DNA from 3 places in the Bradyrhizobium sp. CCBAU 65884 genome. Region 3 is predicted to be linked to each of the others. Evidence: riboswitches for the same ligand, from Rfam matches in the RefSeq annotation. Region 3 holds a riboswitch; each other region holds the start of a gene.
What was found. Region 3 has a riboswitch for cobalamin ahead of XI03_RS40045 (DUF1636 domain-containing protein). Riboswitches for the same ligand answer to the same signal wherever they lie in the genome.
Positions count from the first base shown of each region.

Region 1: it holds a riboswitch for cobalamin, as region 3 does, so the genes downstream of both, XI03_RS16580 (TonB-dependent receptor) here and XI03_RS40045 (DUF1636 domain-containing protein) in region 3, are expected to answer to the same signal.
Region 2: it holds a riboswitch for cobalamin, as region 3 does, so the genes downstream of both, XI03_RS02625 (ribonucleoside-diphosphate reductase subunit alpha) here and XI03_RS40045 (DUF1636 domain-containing protein) in region 3, are expected to answer to the same signal.

Region 1 is NZ_LBJU01000114.1:39,203-45,780, forward strand. It holds gene XI03_RS16575 (hypothetical protein) at 746-1,327, opposite strand; gene XI03_RS16580 (TonB-dependent receptor) at 1,391-3,628, opposite strand; cobalamin riboswitch at 3,743-3,957, opposite strand; gene XI03_RS16585 (hypothetical protein) at 4,001-4,264, opposite strand; gene XI03_RS16590 (hypothetical protein) at 4,378-4,587, opposite strand; gene XI03_RS16595 (hypothetical protein) at 4,727-4,903, opposite strand; gene XI03_RS16600 (adenylate/guanylate cyclase domain-containing protein) at 5,027-6,578, opposite strand, start outside.
Region 2 is NZ_LBJU01000067.1:391-6,968, forward strand. It holds gene XI03_RS02605 (transposase) at 1-163, shown strand, start outside; partial or broken gene XI03_RS02610 (IS630 family transposase) at 246-724, shown strand; gene XI03_RS02615 (patatin-like phospholipase family protein) at 856-1,101, opposite strand; gene XI03_RS40440 (helix-turn-helix domain-containing protein) at 1,438-1,710, opposite strand; gene XI03_RS02620 (ribonucleotide-diphosphate reductase subunit beta) at 1,997-3,070, opposite strand; gene XI03_RS02625 (ribonucleoside-diphosphate reductase subunit alpha) at 3,061-4,896, opposite strand; cobalamin riboswitch at 5,106-5,319, opposite strand; partial or broken gene XI03_RS02630 (hypothetical protein) at 5,340-5,581, opposite strand; partial or broken gene XI03_RS02635 (IS91 family transposase) at 6,072-6,578, opposite strand, start outside.
Region 3 is NZ_LBJU01000134.1:447,945-454,522, forward strand. It holds gene cobN (cobaltochelatase subunit CobN) at 1-2,917, opposite strand, end outside; gene cobW (cobalamin biosynthesis protein CobW) at 2,917-3,951, opposite strand; gene XI03_RS40045 (DUF1636 domain-containing protein) at 3,948-4,322, opposite strand; cobalamin riboswitch at 4,417-4,636, opposite strand; gene cobO (cob(I)yrinic acid a,c-diamide adenosyltransferase) at 4,677-5,312, shown strand; gene XI03_RS40055 (cobyric acid synthase) at 5,318-6,578, shown strand, end outside.

The sequences.
Region 1 (6,578 bases), on a different contig from region 3:
GATCGAGTTTGTGGCACGTAGCTCAGCTCACAGACACGCCTCTTCGGCCTCGCGGCGGATTTCGCCCGAGCTTTGCCTGGTCTCGCCACCCTCCAATCCAAGAGGGCGCAGGGAAGGCCGGGTGCCAGCTCGCACCCGCGGTCCGCTGCGCGAAATGCACACGCAGAAAGAACCGCACAGCAGCATACAGGTGGTGCCGATCACTCGGCCTGCCCTGCGCGATGGCTGGACGGCTTATGCCGTGATCTCCCGGGAGCCGACCATTCCTTCTGGCCTCCCTCGCCGTTCGAATTGACGATGCCGTCCACCCGGTTGGGCTCGCGCGCATCTTCGAACAGCTTGACCGTAGCAACGACGGCCAGGACCACACGGTTTTGCCGTACGCACGGCCCGCCATTTCGCCGCAGTTTTTCCTGGCCCCGTCGACGAAGCCGGAAACTTACAGACGAGACGAAGCCTAGCAGCGCCGTCGTCCGCACGAAGCCTCGGGCTCGCAGGGACACCCCGCCCTGCCCGCGCCTCTCGTGCCGACGCTGCCGCGTCCACCGCAAGCCCGGCTCGCGATGCGTGACGACACATGATCGCCCCTCTTGGTGAGCCGGGATGGACCACACATACGCCGAAACCGAATTTCGGTAAAGTGGAATATTTTTGCACGCGTGGATTGACAGAGGGCGACACAGACGCGGTCCCGTAGCGCGGATGGAGCGCCAGCGTAATCCGGGCTACGGCCACGAGCGGCCGCTCAGGCCGACATCGCACGCTTGCGTCCGGCCGGGTCGACCAGACGGACGATCTCGCAGACGGCGACGAGGCCGGCGAGCCAGACGGCGCAGGTCAGGGCGATGCGCGTCACGATGGCGGCGGTGAAGGCGCCCTCGCCGCCGAGGAACGGCGTCGCGGCGAGCAGCGCGATCTCGTAAATCCCGTAGGCGGCGATGAGCGTGATCGCCAGCGCCAACGGCGTGCGGCCTTGCGGCAGCAGGCCGAGCACCACCGACGAGGCCGCGGTCGCCAGAAGCGCAGCCGCGCCGATGACAAAGCCCCAGGCAATCGTGCTGGCATCAACGGGATAATGCAGCACGCCGAAACCGATGATCTGGTTGACGAGCCAGGCGCCGGTGACGACGAGCAGCGCCGGACGCTGCGGCAGCATCGCCGCGGCAATGACGGCGAAGGCCGCGAACGGCGTGGCGCACGCGAACGCAAAGCTTGCGAGCGCGCATGACGCCGTCAGCAGCGCAAAGCAGAACATCGGCGCAAGGCGCGGCGCGACCGGGTGAAGCCGGAAGCGATCGTCACCAGACGGCAGGATGCCGAGAGCCATGGTTGAATCTCCTTCTCTTCGAATTCTAGTCCGTTTGAGGGCGTGTGACGGCCCTGGCGAAAATCAGAACGTTGCGCCGGCCTTGAGCAGATAGGTGCGGCCGGGCAGCGGATAGGCACTGAAGCGGCCGTCCGTGAAGGTGCTCGCGATGGCGTAGTCGTAGTAGAGCGCGTTCAGCACATTGTTGACGCTGAGGGACCAGAAGTAGCGCTCAACCTGGCCGCTGAGCTTGAGATCGATCGTGCCGTTGGCGGGAATCAGCTTCTGGGTGCCCGCCTGGTCGTTGTCCATGCGACGCTCGCTCCAGAAGCGCGCGGTGGCATCGAGCACCACGTAATTCTGCCAGATGTTCCAGGTGACACCCGCACTCGCCGTGTAGCGCGAGACCAGCGGCACGTCGTTGCCGGCCCAGATGCCTTCGCGGAAGACCGCACTTGTATAGGCCACGCCGGAGCGCAGCAGCAGGGCGTCGTTGACGCGATAGGACAGATTGGTCTCAGAGCCGTAGCGGCGGGTCGGATCAAGATTTGTGTTGTAGAACAGGACCGGATTGAAATGGACCTCGTTGGTGAGATCCATCAGATAGAGACTGCTCTGCAGCTGCAACCCGCCGCCCTTGATGCGAACACCGCCCTCGATGTCCTGCGAGGTCTGGGTCTTGAGCTGGAACGTTTGCGGGATCGCAGCGAAGGTCAAGGGATCGAACGAAGGCCCCGAGGACAGGCGCTCGTCGACATCAGGCGTGCGGAACGCGCGAGCTACGCGGCCGAACAGCGAGACCTGGTCGTTCAGACGATGCTCGGCGCCGAGATGCAGCGCATATTGGGTCTCGTTGCTCGTCAGCGGCAACGCGCCGATGTCGGCGTTGAACGGAGCTGCCGGGTCGAAATTGTCGCGTGCCGCAAGACTGACGTTCTGCACCCGCGCGCCGTAGGAGATGTCTGTCGTGGGGGCGATTCCCAATGTGTGCTGGAAATAACCCGCAACGGTCTGCTGCCTGAGGTCGTAATTGTGCCAGGGGGCGAGCCCCTGCCCGGCGCCGCGGTTCTGCTCAAAGCTCGCATCGTAATAGTCGATGCCGGTCAGAAGCTGCGACGGCATGCCGAGCAGCAGGCTCTTCACGCTGAGCCGTGGCGTGATCGACCATGTCGTCAGATGGGAACCGACATAGGTCGACGAGAAGAAGGCCGGAACCGGCGTCGGGGTGGAGAAGAACGCACTCTGCTGCTTCTTGTCGCGCACGCCGCCATCGACGATGAGATCGACGCCGTTGACCAGGGTCTTGGTGAACCCGGCGGTCGCGCCAATACCCTGCTGGTTGGCATAGTTGAACGGCGTGTTGGTCCCCCTTCGGTTGGTCGCGACCTCATTGAGGCCGATCGAGGGATCGACGGTGCGGCCGCCCGGCAGTCGCAGCTCCTGATTGTCACCGGTAACCGTGAGAAAGGCAGTCAGGCCTGGCGTGGTGTAATTGAGATTGCCGACGCCATTCTGCTGGGAATAGCGGTTGTTGTCGCGATAGCCATCGGTCCTGACCGTATTGCCGTAGAACGAGGTCGACCACCGACCGGAATTGAGCGAGGTCGACACGTTGCCGAGCCTGGTGTTGAACGAGCCGAAGCCGGCCTCGATGCGCGCGGTCACGGGCGGTCCGCCGACGCCGTTTTTGGTGACGATGTTGATCACACCGCCGACCGCGTTGTCGCCATAGAGCACCGCGCCGGAATTGCCGCGCGTCACCTCGATGCGCTCGATGGAATTGAGCGGGATGGTGGAGAGGTCCAGCTGTGCCATGTCGACGTCGTTCAACCGCCGGCCGTTGACCAGCACCAGCGTGTTGGCGGTGGCAAAGGCGCCGAAGCCGCGCAGGTCCACGCTGGTCTTGGCGCCGATCTGGCCGCCATAGAACGTCGTGATCTGGGCCCCCGGCGTCTGCGTCGCGATGATCTCGGCAAGCGTCTGCGATGGCGAATGCGCGATATCCGCGGCCGTGATGACGGTCGTGGCGGCCCCGACGATGCCGCCGTTGCCGGCGGCAGCCTCACCGCCGGAGCCGGATGAGCCGGCGCCATTGCCTGCCGGCGCGACATTCGTCCTCACCCCCTGCCGAGCCGCCTCGCCGTCACCGATCGCCCTGGCGCGCGTGCGGTTTTGATCGTCGGGCCTGGTCACCTCGATCGGCGGCAATTGCTCGGCAAGCGCCTGTTGGGCGAAGGCGGAGGACAGATCGAGCGAAGGGAAGGAAACGGATGCGAGCAGGCCGACGCTGAGGCGCCTGGCAGCAGGGACAAGACGGGACACAATGGTAACCTCGGTATGACGTCAGTGGCACGTCACAGCGAACGAGGTTTCACGGCAGAGCGATGGATTGCTCCGGTGAAGCCAATGTCTGTACTCCCCGACCGACATCTTCGCGTGTGACCACGGCTGACGGCAGGTCTCCTGGCTCGCGGGTCGTGACCTTGCGTCGCCTTCCCAGGACCGAGATTCCCAGTGGCATGAGACGAAAGATTCACCGCTTACAGTTGCGGGGGCAGCCGTGGCGTTGAGACAAATCCCTGCGTTGGGACAATCCCGCACCACATTCCCTTTTGATCTCCATGAGGAGAACCGTCGCCGATCATTTACGAGCCGTTCGCCCCGGGAGTCAATCGACCGTTAGGTGCCGGCCGCTCAGGTCCGCCCTCGCACCCGTTGCGCCTGGGCCCAGGCGGCAGCGACGTCGCGCGGCGGAACATCGACGCGCTTGATCGGGGTCAATTCGCCGGAGGCCGAGACGATCGCGGTCTCCTCGCGCCGGCAGCGCGTGCAGACAAAGCGCACCTCGTGTGGAGACGCCGTCCAGCTCGACCGCTTCACGTTGGCTGCCATCGGCCAGGCATCGCAATGCGAGCACGACACCAGAAACCGGCCGGGATCGAGCATACCCATTTCCATCGGACTCCGCGTCCTGCCCACTTGCTTCAATGATTGACCCATGTGAATCGTTCCGGTGCCCAGGCACCGCCCATTCCACAGGTTGCATCCCTACAAGGCAGAAGGCGGTGCGCTCAGCGCGCGCCCTTGAGGGTGCAGGAGGTCGTGCAGGTGACCGTGGTGCCGCGATCGCACGATTTGCAGGCATTGACGCACTGGTTCATGTCGCGGGGATTGTAGCTGTAGTTCCGCATCGGGCAGGTCGGCGTCGAGCCGGTGATGTCCTGCTCCTGGTCGCAGGCCGCCGTCATGAGCGCGAATATGATCACGGCAACGAGGCGCATGTGATTGCCCTGTCAAGCATGGCAAATGACACTCGCGAGGTGCGCTGCATTGCAGCGAACCCCGGCCTTTCCACCACGAGCGATCGCTCGCGAGCGTCAAGGATGCGCGCCAAACCTTAAGAACGGATTGCAGCCGGCGTCAGGCAGCAGCCTTGGTCGCGATCGCCTGCCGCATGTCCACCGCCAGCTGACGGTATTGCTCCGAGAGTTTCAGATAGAACTCGCGCTTGGTGCTGTCGGTGGCGAGCTTGGCGATCAGCTCGCATTCGGCGGTGAGCGTCTCGAACCGTTCCAGCCTGTCCTGAAGTTCCGTCATCGGCGTGTCCCCGTCAAACGCCTCAAGGACATCCAACCTAAGCCCGGGAAATAGGTCACGGCGAACATCGTTATCGAGTAGAAACGTTTTTTCCGGACAGGGCGAGCTGGCGCAACAAAACGGCTATTTCTGCTCCAGCCGCCAGGCGCCGTCCCACCCCTCTTCCGGCGGCTTGGCCTCGAACTGCGCGATGCGGCCGAGCATCGTGCGCGAGGGGCCGTCGCCGGGGACGGCTTCGAGCGCGGCGTTGAAGGCGGCGCGCGCCTCGTCGAAGCGACGGGCCCGATAGGCGGCGAGCGCTTCGGCATAATGCGTGCGCAGGCTGTCCTGCGCGCCGGTGAGTGCGCCCGCCCGCGCCATCACCTCGAAGATCGGCTGCGGCGCGCTCTGGCCCGCGACCGCCAGACGATCGATCTCGCGCAATTCGAGCCGTGCTCCGATCGCGTCAGCAGTTGCCTGCGAGATCAGGATGCGGGTTCCGTAGACCTTGTTGACGGCCTCCAGCCGCGAGGCCAGGTTCACGGCGTCGCCCATCACGGTGAAGCTCATCATCAGCTCGGAGCCGATGCTGCCGGTCAGGACCTCGCCGGTGGCGATGCCGATCCGCAGGTCACACGGCGCCGGCATGGCGCGGATGCCGAGCAGGTCGGGCAGCTGCTTCTGCAGCGCGGGCACCTGGTCGACCATCTCGGTTGCGGCGATGCCGGCCAGGAGCGCCTGCTCGTCTTCCTCGATGAAGGGCGGGCCCCAATAGGACATGATGGCGTCGCCGATATATTTGTCGATGATGCCGCGATTACCCCTGATCGGTCCGGACATCACCGTGAAATAGTGGTTCATCACCCTGACGAGGCCGCGCGGGGTCATGCCCTCGCTCATCGAGGTAAAGCCGCTCATGTCGCAGAACATGATGGTCATGACCCGGCGCTCGCCGTCGATCGCGACCTCGGGCCGGTCGATCAGCCCCTGCACCACCTTGGGATCGATGTAGCGGCCAAAGGTCTCGCGGATGCGCTCGTTGTGCCTGAGCTGCTCGGTCATGCGGTTGAAAGCCGCGGCGAGCTCGCCGATCTCGTCCTGCGTGGAGACGGTGATGGTCTTGTCGAAGCGGCCGGCCTCGACCTCGCGGGTGCCGGCGAGCAGCAGCCGCACCGGGCGTGTGATGCCGCTGGACACCAGGAGCGCAAAGGCAAAGCCGACGATCGCCGCGAGCAACGTCACGATGCCAGAGACGATGATCGCTTGGTGCTGATGGCCGATCACCTGCGACGTGCTGGCGAAGACCTGCTTGAGCATGTCGGCCCGGATCGCATCGATCTTCTGGTTGAACTGGTCGCGCAGCGCGTCGATATGCTCGAGCGTGATGCGCGCTTCCGCCATCTGCTGTGCGTCGATCTGGTTGAGGAGTTTCGCGTGGCTCTCCTTCTGATCGCGGCGCAGCTCGCCGACGGCGGTCTCGATGCGGGTCTCGATCCGTGCCAGCGCGGCGTTGTCGGACGGCGTGCGAGGGTCGTCTATGATCGCGTTGATCAGCTTGCGCGCGCGCTCGGCCTCCTCCTCGATCTTGCGGTCGGCGTCCTCGAACTCGCGAAGGCGCGCCGCATAGGCCTCCTCGTCCGAGGACGCCTGCATCTTCGTCATGATCATCCGCCGCAGCGCCACCGATCGCTCCAGC
Region 2 (6,578 bases), on a different contig from region 3:
TCAGATGCCGCACCTGACGCTGCATGGTCTGAAGGCGGAACTGGCAGCCCGCGGGGTCAAGGTCTCGCACAACACGATCTGGCTGTTCCTGCGCCGGGAAGGGCTGCGGTTCAAAAAAAACACTGTTCGCCCTCGAACAAGCGCGCGCCGACGTCTCTCGTAGGCGACAGCGTTGGCAATCCTGGCAGGCTGGACTTGATCCGAACCGGCTCGTCTTCATCGATGAGACTTGGATCAAGACCAACATGGCTCCTTTGCGGGGCTGGGGCCCCAAAAGCGCACGCCTGCGCGGCTTCGCTCCGCACGGTCACTGGCGCACCCTCACATTCCTCGGCGCGCTCCGCCATGACCAACTCACTGCGCCCTGCGTCTTCGATGGCCCGATCAACGGCGAATGCTTCTGCGCTTATGTGAAGCACCTTCTCCTGCCGACCCTGCGCGAGGCGACATCGTCATTCTCGACAATCTCGGAAGCCACAAGTCGAAAGCTATCAGGCAAATGATCCAGGCTGCAGGCGCCAGGCTCTGGTACCTGCCGCCATACTCGCCCGACCTCAACCCGATCGAACAGGCATTCTCCAAGATCAAACACTGGATGCGGCAAGCTCAGAAGCGCACCATCGAGGACACTTGGCGCCACATTGGTCACCTAATCCAGGACATCCAGCCTCGCGAATGCGCCAACTACTTCGCCAACGCCGGTTATGCTTCCGTCAAAATGTGAAATGCTCTAGCAGCGGACCAATTGTCACATAAAACAAGATCTGAATGTATTACAGCAGTGGGAACCACGAAGCCTTTGCTCGCCCCCGCAAGCCCGCTGGTGTGGACAGCAAGACGGCGTGGTTCGTTGGTTCAGGCTTGGCGGCGCTCTCCGGCGCGGCCGCCGATGCTGGTTCCGGCGACATAGTCGAAATAGTCCGGCAGACGATAGTCGGCGCGGTTGCTTGCCTTGGTTAGCAACCGCTCGATTTCCTCTAGAATTTTCAACGAGAGGCCCCCTCGGATTCCGCCCCCGTCGATGGCAAGACGTTTGCGCGGCCCGCCACTCTCGAACCGCGCTTTTAGATCAATCCGACGTTCTGGAAGACGTCCCACCATGTGCTTTCTCCCGCTTCTGAAACTCCGAGGGAAGCAAAACCCGAAGATGCCCCATCGCTTATCGCTGCGGGACATGCAAAGTGGTGACCAAATAGGGGCCAGCACATCCGTAGCACTACTCGATGCACCCTAACCTAAGCCTCAGGCCGAGGTTGTATCGTGAAGTTTCTCACAATCGCTGTTGTAGTTGGATGACGCAGCTCACCGCGGAGTGTCCGCGACGATCGACGGCGAGCTCGGCAGTCCCGCACAGGGTCTCACCGAATTCGCGGTGTCGGCGCCTGATAGACAAGTCGCAGGTTCCGCTCACTAGAAATATCATCGGTGAGAGGACAGCTAGGCTGGCCTGATCGCCCTATGTTCGACCCGCCGGAGGCGCGGTCGATCGTCGGGACGCCACCGGATAGGCTCGGTTGCTGGCTTCCCGCGCTTCTTCGACAGCAGTGCCGCAGGGCCTCCGATCCGATAGGCCTTCAGCAGCCGGAATGCCTGCCGCGATGTGACCCGAAGCAGTTGCGCTGCCACTCGCACTGCAATCCGTTCCGCCACAACGTCCCGCAACACATGCACCCGGTCGATCTCAGCCCGGCTCATCGACAGCACCGTCATCCCTCAAAAACCCCAGGTCCCATGCCTTAGACTGAACGCATCTACCCGGGCCGGCAAGGGCCCCTGCCCCGCATTGATGGCGCTTTTGGACGCAGCCAAGGGATTTCAATGATCCTTCGGCTGCTATGAGTCCACGGAACGAGAAGTCCTCTGGTCCCCTGTCGCATTCGAGCGGGTTCGGGTTGTAGAGCCCTCCACATCATAGCCGCTGAAAACAGCCGCCCCCCATCGGCGGCTTACACCACATTCGCCAGCCACCCACAGGCCCTTCATGAATAAAGATGGGCTAGATACGGCCGAAAGCCGCCCACACCCCGTTTTCGCCGTCCCAGCTGCCGCGGCTTGCCGCCTTGGAGTACTCCGTGGCGCGCTGCTCGAAGAAATTGGCGTGCTCGACACCATTGAGAATCTCGACAAGCCACGGCAATGGATGCGCCTTGAGCTGGGTGAATCCGCCCTCCTCGGCCTCGAAGAAGCCGAAGACCGGGGCAATCCGCAGCTGGGTCAGTCGCCAGTCGGCGACATAGCGGACGTAGGCGTGGATCTGCTCAGCTCGCATGCCCTCGATCTTGCCGAGGCCGAAGGCGAGATCGACGAAGTTCTCCTCCAGCTTCACCATGGTCTTGGCGACGTCGACGATGTCGTCACGGACAGCGCGCGTCACCGCGCCGGTTTCGCGGTGCCATTCGTGAAACAGCTTGATGATACCCTCACAATGCAGACTCTCGTCGCGCACTGACCAGCTTACGATCTGTCCCATGCCGTTCATCTTGTTGTGGCGCGGGAAGTTGAGCAGCATGGCGAAGCTCGCGAACAACGCCATGCCTTCGGTGAAGGCGCCGAACATCGCCAAGGTCCGAGCGACATCGGCCACGCTGTCGACGCCGAACTCGTGCATGTAGTCCGCCTTGGCGCGCATCTCGGCATAGCCGCGGAATGCCTCAAACTCGGACTTGGGCATGCCGAGCGTCTTGAGCAGCAGCGCATAGGCGTCGATATGAACCGTCTCCATGTTGCTGAAGGCCGCCATCATCATCTGAACAGTGAGCGGCTGGAAGATCGGGATGTAGCGCTTGAGATAGTTGTCCCCGACCTCGATGTCCGACTGAGTGAAGAAACGAAAGATTTGGGTGAGCAGCGCGCATTCGCTGGCCGTGACGCGGTCCGACGCCCAATCCTTGAGGTCGGCGCCGAGCGGCACCTCCTCGCCCATCCAATGGGTCTGCTGCTGGCGCTTCCAGAACTCGTAAGCCCAGGCGTAGCGATCGACATCATAGGTTCCGGTCGCGTCGAGCAGCCCCACTCGTCCCTTGCCGATCAGCGTACGCGGATCGACGGCCGAAAGATCGATCACTGACATGCAAGGCACTCCTCATAATCAGTACGCTGTGGCTGCGGCGCCGCCACCTTGTCGCTGTCGCCGATCTTGCCAGCGAACGCCGCGCGCGAGATAGACTTTGAGCGGCAGTAGTAGAGGCTTTTCAATCCGCACTGCCATGCCGTCCAGTGCAGCATGTGAAGGTCCCATTTATCGACATCGGCTGGGAGATAGAGGTTGATCGACTGGCTTTGGCAGATGAACGGGGCGCGGTCGGCGGCAAGCTCGACGATCCAGCGCTGGTCGATCTCGAAAGCGGTGCGAAAGATCGCTTTCTCGTGCTCCGACAAGATGTCGAGACGGGCCACCGACCCTTCGTGTGCTATAATCGACTGCCACATCGCCGAAGTGTCGGCGCCCTTCGCCGCAAGCACTTTGGCGAGATGCGGATTACGCACCGAGATGGCGCCGGACAATGTCTTATGGGTGTAGATGTTGGCCGGGATTGGCTCGACGCAGGCGCTGGTGCCGCCGCAGATGATGCTGATCGAGGCGGTCGGCGCGATCGCGATCTTATGGCTGAAACGCGCCATCACGCCGCGTTCCAGGGCATCCGGGCACGGACCACGCTCGCGCGCGAGCGTCACGGATGCCGCGTCGGCGTCGCGACGGATTTTTCGGAACATGTTCAGATTGAACGACTTGGCCATGACACTTTCCATTGGAATGCCCTTGGCCTGCAGGAAAGAGTGGAAGCCCATGACGCCGAGGCCGACGGAGCGCTCACGCAGGGCAGCGTAGCGGGCACGCTTCATGCCGTCCGGCGCCACCGTGATGAAGTGGCTGAGCACGTTGTCGAGGAAGCGCATGACATCCTCGATGAAGGTGGGCTCCTCACTCCACTGGTCCCAGGTCTCGAGGTTGAGCGACGACAGACAGCAGACCGCGGTGCGCTCCTCGTCGCGATGATCGATGCCGGTCGGCAGGGTAATTTCGCTGCACAGGTTGGAGGTCGAGACCTTGAGGCCCAGCTCGCGCTGATGCTTGGGGAGCGCGCGGTTTACGGTGTCGATGAACAAGAGATAAGGCTCGCCAGTCTGGAGCCGGTTCTCAAGGATGCGTTGCCACAGCTGGCGGGCATCGATCTGGCGGACGACCTCGTTAGTCTTCGGGCTCCGTAGAGCGAATGCGGTGCCGGCGCCCACGGCACGCATGAACTCATCGGTGACGTTGACGCCGTGATGCAGGTTGAGGCTCTTTCGGTTGAAGTCGCCGGACGCCTTGCGAATCTCGAGGAACTCCTCGATCTCGGGATGGTGGATATCGAGATAGACCGCCGCCGAGCCGCGCCGCAACGAGCCCTGGCTGATCGCCAGCGTCAGGCCGTCCATGACGTGGATGAACGGGATGATGCCTGAAGTGACGCCGCCCTTCACCTTCTCGCCGATCGAGCGAACATTGCCCCAGTAGGTGCCGATGCCGCCGCCGTTGGAAGCAAGCCAGACGTTCTCGTTCCAGGTACCGACGATGCCTTCGAGCGAGTCCGCCACCGAGTTGAGGAAGCAGGAGATCGGCAGGCCGCGCGTGGTCCCGCCGTTGGAGAGCACCGGTGTGGCCGGCATGAACCATAGCCGGGACATCGCATCATAGAGACGTTGGGCATGCGCAACATCGTCCGCGAAAGCGCAAGACACCCGCCCGAACATGTCCTGGTAAGTTTCGCCGGCGAGCAGATAACGGTCGGTCAGCGTCAGCTTGCCGAACGACGTCAACAAGTCGTCGCGCGACGGATCGAGCGTGAGGTCGGCCGGCTTTGGCGATGGCGCGAGGGGCCACGGCAGCGGAGCCGGCGATGGCGAAAGGGGCACCAGACACGGCTCAGGCGCCGCAGGCTTCGCCTGCGCTAGGCGCGGCCGCACACTCGGTGGCGCGACGAGATGACCACGCTGATCGAAATCGTAAGACGGCGACATCGGCAACCCCGCGATGTTAGGCGCCGGGGCCGCGCGGACGACTTGCGAGGAGAGCTGGCAAATGTGCCCGGCTGCAAGCGCCCCACCGGGGCACCCCGCCCGAGGACTTTCGTTCAGTCGCGGCAGGTCTCCTGGCTCGCGGGTCGCTGGGGCTGTCGGCCTTCCCAGCGCTGTCGCGCCAGTGACCATGATGACAACCGCTCGCCGCTTACAGTTGCGGGGGCAGCCTCGGAATAGCCGTTGCCGGCGCACCGGGTTCCCTCTTAGCTTCCATCCTACGAGATGCGGGAATGGAAGACCGTGACGGGCTACATATAGGCGCCGCTCGCGGAGATTCGTCAAGGCGGCGCCGTCAAGTTAACGAATTGGAGCAGCCCCGAGGTCAAGGTTCGGCGAGCGCTTGTCGTGGAGATCTCGCGCCAAGTCGCAAAGGCTCGCTCGCGCGAAACACGACGGAAGTCGTCAGTGACGGCTCCGAGAGAGAGGATGTGGAAAAGGTTCGCGACCTGAGCATGAACTGACAGAAAAGTTGAGCCTGACGGGACGATTTGAAACGCTTCATGATCCGATCGCGTCGCCTGTTACCCTTGCGGCGTTCGTGGTCTGGACTATCCCTTCACCCGGCGATGTCCGCTGTAAGTGCTTCCCGTCGAGTCTCCACCCCTCGCCCTGGCCGGGGCTTGGCTCGGGGAATTCTTTCGAATTGATTTGAGAATCTTGAGGGTTCTGTGAGGTCGCGGGGCAGGCTTAACCCGCTCGCGCTATCGTAGCGTGCGACCTCATAGAAGCCGGATTGAACGATGCTGCGGAGTTGTGAGCGATATGGCGATAGTGCAGCTGGTCCAACTGCGGAGAAGGCACGGCTGAGGTCGCCGCGCGTCGGCGCGATATTGATCGGACGTGAGCGGCGCCATTGCTCGGGCCGAGAGCGCGATGCCGCGAGCGATTTGCTGTGCTGCGATGCGCGGCCGAATGACTGACGGGTGAGCGGTGACGAGGGCGGCCACGGCGACATCGGACGTTGCCACCGAGAAGGTGATCCCGGAACGGGTGGATGGTGCAGACGCTGGTCATGACGTGTCACAACGAAACGGTTGGTCGCGGGCGCGGGCTCGTGGGATGACGTCGATACGCCGCATGGTGCCGCCGCAATGCGGGCAGACGGGGATCTCGCATTTGACGAGAGGATCATCGCCGGCTTCTTGATCAGTCGGAGCATTGCGAATGTCAAGGAGCTGACGGCAGAGGGCGATTCTATCGTTGCGTTCGCCATTGGCGAGGAAGCCATATTGGCGGATGCGATGAAAGCCGTCCGGCAGGGTGTGCCGGAGAAAGCGCCGCATGAACTCATCGGCATCAAGCGTCATCACTTTGGCTTTACGATTCTGCCGATAGTCCTTCCAAGAAAAGCTCACCTTGCCGTCCGCAAGCGAGATCAGCCGACTGATGGCGATGGCGACGCGATGCGTATAGCGGCCGAGATAAGCCAGCACCTGTTCGGCCCCGCCGAATTGCGGCTTGGCATAGACCGCCCAGTCGGTCCGTCGCAATTGATCGAGGAGCCGGGCGAACCCCTG
Region 3 (6,578 bases):
TCAGGGTGCGCGCATGCGGCTGCTCGGGACGCGTCGTGTCGAGATGATAGAGCGCTGGCCCTGCCGCGCCGAGATGCGCGGCCGCGGCCGCAACGCCGGCTTCATGCGCGGCATAGTCGGCCGCGAGCAGCAGATCTGTCTCCGGCAAGTCCTGGACATGGACAAAGCCATCGGCCGCAGCGAGGCGCTGTTCGATGCCGGCGCGATTCGGCTGCATCTCGCCGTCGGCCGAGAACGCCCAGGACGATGCCGCCAGCCAGGCTTCACCGGCTGCCTCGCGGGTCTCCGGCGTGAAGGCATCGGGGATCGCGGATAGGCCCACGCCGTATTGTCCGGGACGCGGCGCGAACACGCGGGAGGCGCGGTGGCGGTACGGATTCTCATCGCCCTCGTCCTCGCGCGCCGCAAGCGCTTCGGAGGCGGCCTCGAACAATTGCGCAAGGCCTGAGAAGACGTCGCGGAACAGGCCGGACACGCGCAGCGTGACGTCGATGCGGGGACGGCCGAGCTCGGCCGGCGCGACGATGTCGTAGCCGGTGACGCGGCCGGAGGCGTGATCCCAGCGCGGCGCAAGGCCGGCCAGATGCAGCGCCATCGCGAACTCTTCGCCCGCGGTGCGCATCGTTGCCGAACCCCAGAGATCGACGACGAGCCCCTTCGGCCAGTCGCCGTGATCCTGCAGATGGCGGCGCAGCAGCTCTTCGGCGAGTTTTATCCCCTGCGCATGTGCCGACGGCGTCGGCACGGCGCGCGGATCGACCGCAAAGAGATTGCGCCCGGTCGGCAGCACGTCCTGACGGCCGCGATAGGGCGAGCCCGACGGTCCCGGCGCAACGCGCTGGCCGGCAAGCGCGGCGCGCAGCGCTCCGCGCTCCGCCTCACCGCAGGCGCCGCGGCCGAATACGTGCAGGCCGTCCCCGAATTGGCTTTCCTTGAGATCGCAGACGAAGCGATCAATCCGCGGAATGGCTTCGGCGGGCGCGGCCGAGGCATCCAAACCGAGATCGTCTTCGAGGCCTGCCACGCGCGCCTCGTCGCGGATCGCGGCAATCAGCCGTTGGCGGCGCGCGGGATCGAGACCATCAGCGGTCGAATATTCGTCGAGAAGTCGTTCGAGCCGGCGCAGGGCCTCCGGCACCGAGGATGTTTCCAGCGGCGGCGGCAAATGGCCGATGGTGACGGCGCCAATGCGCCGTTTCGCCTGCGCGGCCTCGCCGGGATCGTTGACGATGAAGGGATAGATGATCGGGAGATCGCCGATCAGGGCTTCCGGCCAGCAGTGCGATGACAGCGCCACGGATTTTCCGGGTAGCCATTCCAGCGTGCCATGTGCGCCCATATGCACGACGGCATCGCAGGCCTGCTGCCGGAGCCAGAGATAGAACGCGACATAGGCGTGGCGCGGCGTGCGGGCGAGATCGTGATAATCGATATCGCGCGTGGTCGCATCGCCGCGTTCCGGCTGAACCGCGATGATCGACTTGCCGCAAGCGACGGCCGCGAATTGAAACGCGCCGTCCTGGCAGCTCGGATCATCCTCCGGCACGCCCCAGGCTTGCGCGAGATCATCCTGCAAGACTTGCGGCAGGCGCGAAAGCGCCGCGCGGTAATCGGCAACGTCCCAGGTCAGTTGCCGCTTGAGCAGCGTCTCGCCAAGGGTGTGGACCGGCGCAACATCGAAGCCGGCCTCCGCGAGATCCGACACCAGCGCCTCGACCGAAGCCAGCGCATCGAGACCGACCGCATGCGCGATCTGATGCGGCCGGCCCGGATAATTCGAGAGCACGATCGCAATGCGCTTCTCGGCCGCTGGCTTCTCCGCGAGGCCCCGCCAAGCCGCGACGCGCGCGGCGACGGCCGTCACGCGCTCCTCGTCGGGCCGGTGCGCCAGATGCGAGAATTGCAGATCGGGGTCACGCATCCCCGCCGATTTGAAGCTCACCACGCCCGCGAACAGGCGGCCATCGACCTCGGGCAGCACCACATGCATCGCAAGATCGCCGGGCGACAGGCCGCGCAGCGACTCCACCCAGTCCTCGCGCCGCGCGGTGGAGAGCGCGACCTGAAACACCGGACAGGATGCGGCGTCAAATGGTGTCGTGCCGTCGTCGCCCATGGCCGAGAACGCCGTCGCATTGACGATCGCCGCCGGAGGATTTTGCGCAAGATGCGCGCGCAGCCAATCCGCAACGCCCGCAGCCTTCAGCGACGTGACGAACGCGCCACAAGTGTCAAATCCCTTCTGACGCAACGTCGCGATCAGGGCATCGACCGGGCCGGTGTCGGCAGCGGTGAGATAGGAGCGATAGAACGTCACCAGCGCGCGCGGCCTGCCCTCGCCGCCCACCGGCGCAGCAATGACACCACGCGCGGGATCGTAGAACCCCATCTCGGGCACGGTCGTCTCGCCGATAACTGGCCCGGCATAGAGGCCCGAGGCCAGCGCGAGCTGTGCAATCGCGGCCTGCGCCGCGACCGGGCCGCCGGTGTCGCAGAGCACCTTGAGCCGGCGCAGCGTCGAGACCGGCAAGGTCGAGTATGCATCGAGCCGCGTGTCGTCACGGCCATCGGCCGGCAGCACGGCCAGCACAATGCCACGGTCCTTCGCGAGCTGTTGCAGGGCCGCAAGCCCATATGGCCAGTAGGACTCCCCGCCGATCAGCCGCACCAGAATGCCGCGCGCCTTCGACAGCGTGCGCTCGATATAGGTGTCGACCGACAGCGGATGACGCAGCTCAGCAAGGTTCGCGAGCCGCAGCGTCGGCAGGTTCTCGCGACCACGCCGCCAGCCGGCTGCGAACGCCGCGAGATCCGAATCCGAATACGAGAGCACCACGAGATCGGCCGGGTCCTGGCCGATATCCCTTGGCGTCGCAGTCTCCTCCAGACCGCGGCTCTCGCGGAAGACGACGTGCATCAGATACCTAGTCCTGCCTTGATGGCGGCCTCGTCGATATCGCCGTGCTCGCCGATCACGACGAGCTTCGACCGCCTGTGACCGGCGCCCCACGGCTTGTCGAACTGGTGGCGCACGCGCTCGCCGACGGCCTGCAGCAGCAGCCGCATCGGCTTGCCCGCGACCGCGATGTAACCCTTGGCCCGCAGCACGTTCTGCTCGCGTGCCAGCTTCTGGACGGATGCGACCAGCGCATCGACGTCGGCGACTTCAGGAAGGTCGACCACGACGGAGGCGAAGTCATCGTGCTCGTGCTCCTCCTCGCCGTCATGATGCGAGGGGCGCGCAGCGAGATCGTTCTCGGCGGCGGCGCCGAGACCGAGGATGACGCGCGCATCGATCGCGCCGTCGGTCACGGGGAGCATCGGCACGCGGCGCGGCATCTCGGCAATAATCGCCGCCTTGGCCGCTTCAAGCCCCGCCGCGCCCGCAAGATCGGCCTTGGTCAGCAGCACGATATCGGCGCAGGCGATCTGATCCTCGAACACCTCCGACAGCGGCGTCTCGTGATCGAGATTTTGGTCTGCCGCCCGCTGCGCTTCGACGGCATCAGGATCCGGTGCAAAGCGGCCGGCGGCGACAGCCTCGGCATCCGCGAGCGCGATCACGCCGTCGACGGTGATGCGCGAGCGGATCTCCGGCCAGTCGAATGCCTTCAGCAGGGGCTTGGGCAGCGCCAGGCCCGAGGTCTCGATCAGGATGTGATCGGGGCGCACGGGCCGCGCCAGCAGTTTCTCCATGGTCGGAATGAAATCGTCCGCGACCGTGCAGCAGATGCAGCCATTGGCGAGCTCGACGATATTCTCCTCCGGGCAATTGGCGTCGGCGCAGGATTTCAATATCTCGCCGTCGACGCCCTCGCTGCCGAATTCGTTGACGAGCACCGCGAGCTTCTTGCCGCCGGCATTGCTGAGCAGATGCTGGATCAGCGTCGTCTTGCCGGAGCCGAGAAAACCGGTGACCACCGTCACAGGGACTTTTGCGAGCGAGTTCATTCGGCGGCCTCCGGCACGACGGCAATGGGGGGAATGCGGGCAAGCGATTGCTTGCGGAATATTTCCGGCCGGCTGCGCCAGGGCACGAGACCATCCGGCGCCGCCGCATAGGCCGCCGCCCCCGCGATCACATCCTGCGCATTCGCATCCGACAGGCGGCCATAGACATACGACCAGCGGCCGGGCGCGCTGAGCGCGACCGAGCAGCCCTGATTGCAGGCCGACAGGCATTCGACGGGAACCACATTGACGCCCTCGGGCACGCCGGCGTCGAGGATCGCCCCATGCAGGCGCTTGCCGGGCGTCGCCTCGCCCTCGCCAGGCGTCTCGCCGGCACGGCAGGTGATGCAGACGTGAAGTGTGACGGTCATCGCCTCTTCCAGATAACAGCGGGAGGCGATGAGGCACACGGACCATTCTTCAGAAGGCCCGTTTCCCCGTCGCGGAACACCCCGTCCGCCGGTCCAAAACTCGTCCGCGCTGGCAGGTCTCCCGGCTTGCGGAGCAGGGTTTTCCCCTTCGATCCCCGCCTTCCCGATTCCCGCGGGAATCAGTGGCTTCGGGCATCTCTCCGGTCACGGTCGCGGGGGCGGCTGCATTTTGGACCCAAATCTTGCCGATTCGGACCCTATCGCATTCCCTCTTCGCCTGTCATAGGACAGGAACCAACGCCGGGCCACCATTTGCCGGTGGCCGCCACTTGTCAAGCCGAAGGACCGGGACCGATGACGCCTGAACCGGATACAAAAACGGCCGAGGAAACCGACGCCCGCCACGCCACGAAAATGGCGAAGAAGAAGGCCGCCCGCGACAAGATCATGGCGACCAAGAGCGGCGAAAAGGGCCTCATCATCGTCCACACCGGCGCCGGCAAGGGCAAGTCCTCCTCGGCCTTCGGCATGATCGTCCGCTGCGTCGCCCATGGCTTCCCCTGTGCGGTCGTGCAGTTCATCAAGGGCGCCTGGGATACCGGCGAGCGACGCCTGCTCACCGGCCATTTCGGCGACCTCTGCCAGTTCCACGCCATGGGCGAAGGTTTTACCTGGGAGACGCAGGACCGCGCCCGCGACATCGCCGCCGCGCGCGCCGGCTGGGAGAAGGCCAAGGAGCTGATCCTCGATGAGAGCTTGCGCATGGTCGTGCTCGACGAGATCAACATCGCGCTGCGCTACGACTATCTCGACATCGCCGAGGTCGTCGAGTTTCTGACCACCTCGAAGCCGCCGATGACGCATGTCGTCCTCACCGGGCGCAACGCCAAGGACGAGCTGATCGAGATCGCCGATCTCGTCACCGAGATGACGCTGGTCAAGCATCCCTTCCGCTCCGGCATCAAGGCGCAGGCCGGCGTCGAGTTCTGAGTTCGATGGCGCGCGCATTGATGATCCAGGGGGCCGGCTCGGACGTGGGCAAGTCGCTCATCGTCGCAGGCCTTGCGCGTGCCTTCACGCGGCGCGGCCTGCGCGTGCTGCCGTTCAAGCCGCAGAACATGTCGAACAACGCCGCCGTCACCATCGATGGCGGCGAGATCGGCCGCGCCCAGGCGCTGCAGGCGCTGGCAGCAGGCGTCGAACCGCACACCGACATGAACCCCGTGCTGCTCAAGCCCGAGACCGATGTCGGCGCGCAGGTGATCGTCCACGGAAAGCGCATCGCGACTGCGCGCGCGCGTGACTACGCCGCGATGAAGCCCTCGCTGATGGGCGCGGTGCTGGAGAGCTTTGAGCGGCTGAAGGCACGCGCCGATCTAGTGCTGGTGGAAGGCGCCGGCAGTCCGGCCGAGGTGAATTTGCGTAAGGCCGACATCGCCAATATGGGTTTTGCGCGCAAGGCCGACGTGCCGGTCGTGCTGATCGGCGACATCGACCGCGGCGGCGTCATCGCCCAGCTCGTCGGCATCAAGACGGTGATCGACCCCGACGATGCCGCGATAATCCGGGGTTTTGTCATCAACAAGTTCCGCGGCGATCCCACCCTGTTCGACGACGGCTACAGGCTGATCGAACAAAGAACGGCATGGCGCGGCTTCGGCGTGCTGCCCTGGTTCGCCCGCGCTGGCGAGCTGCCGGCCGAGGATGCGCTGGGCCTCAGTGACGCGCGCAAGCCGGGCCAGTGCAAGATCGCCTGCCTGGCGCTGTCGCGGATCGCCAATTTCGACGATCTCGATCCACTCAAGCTCGAGCCGGGCGTCGATCTCGTGATGGTACGCCCCGGCGAAGCCATCCCCGGCGATGTTCGTCTCGTCATCATTCCCGGCTCGAAGTCGACCCGCGGCGATCTCGCCTTCCTGCGCGCGCAAGGCTGGGACATCGATCTGCTCGCGCATCACCGCAGGGGTGGCCATGTGCTCGGCCTCTGCGGCGGCTATCAGATGCTCGGGCGCAGCGTTGCGGACCCAGAGGGGATTGAAGGTCCCGCAGGCGACACGGCGGGGCTCGGGCTGCTGGATGTGGACACGGTGATGAGTCCGCAGAAGACGCTGACGCGGGTTACGGCTGTGCATGCCGCCACGGATCAGCCGATCGAGGCGTACGAAATCCACATCGGCCGTACCGATGGGCCCGATCGTGCGCGCCCGTTTGCGACACTGAACGGCGAGACCGAAGGCGCGATCTCGCGCGATGGCC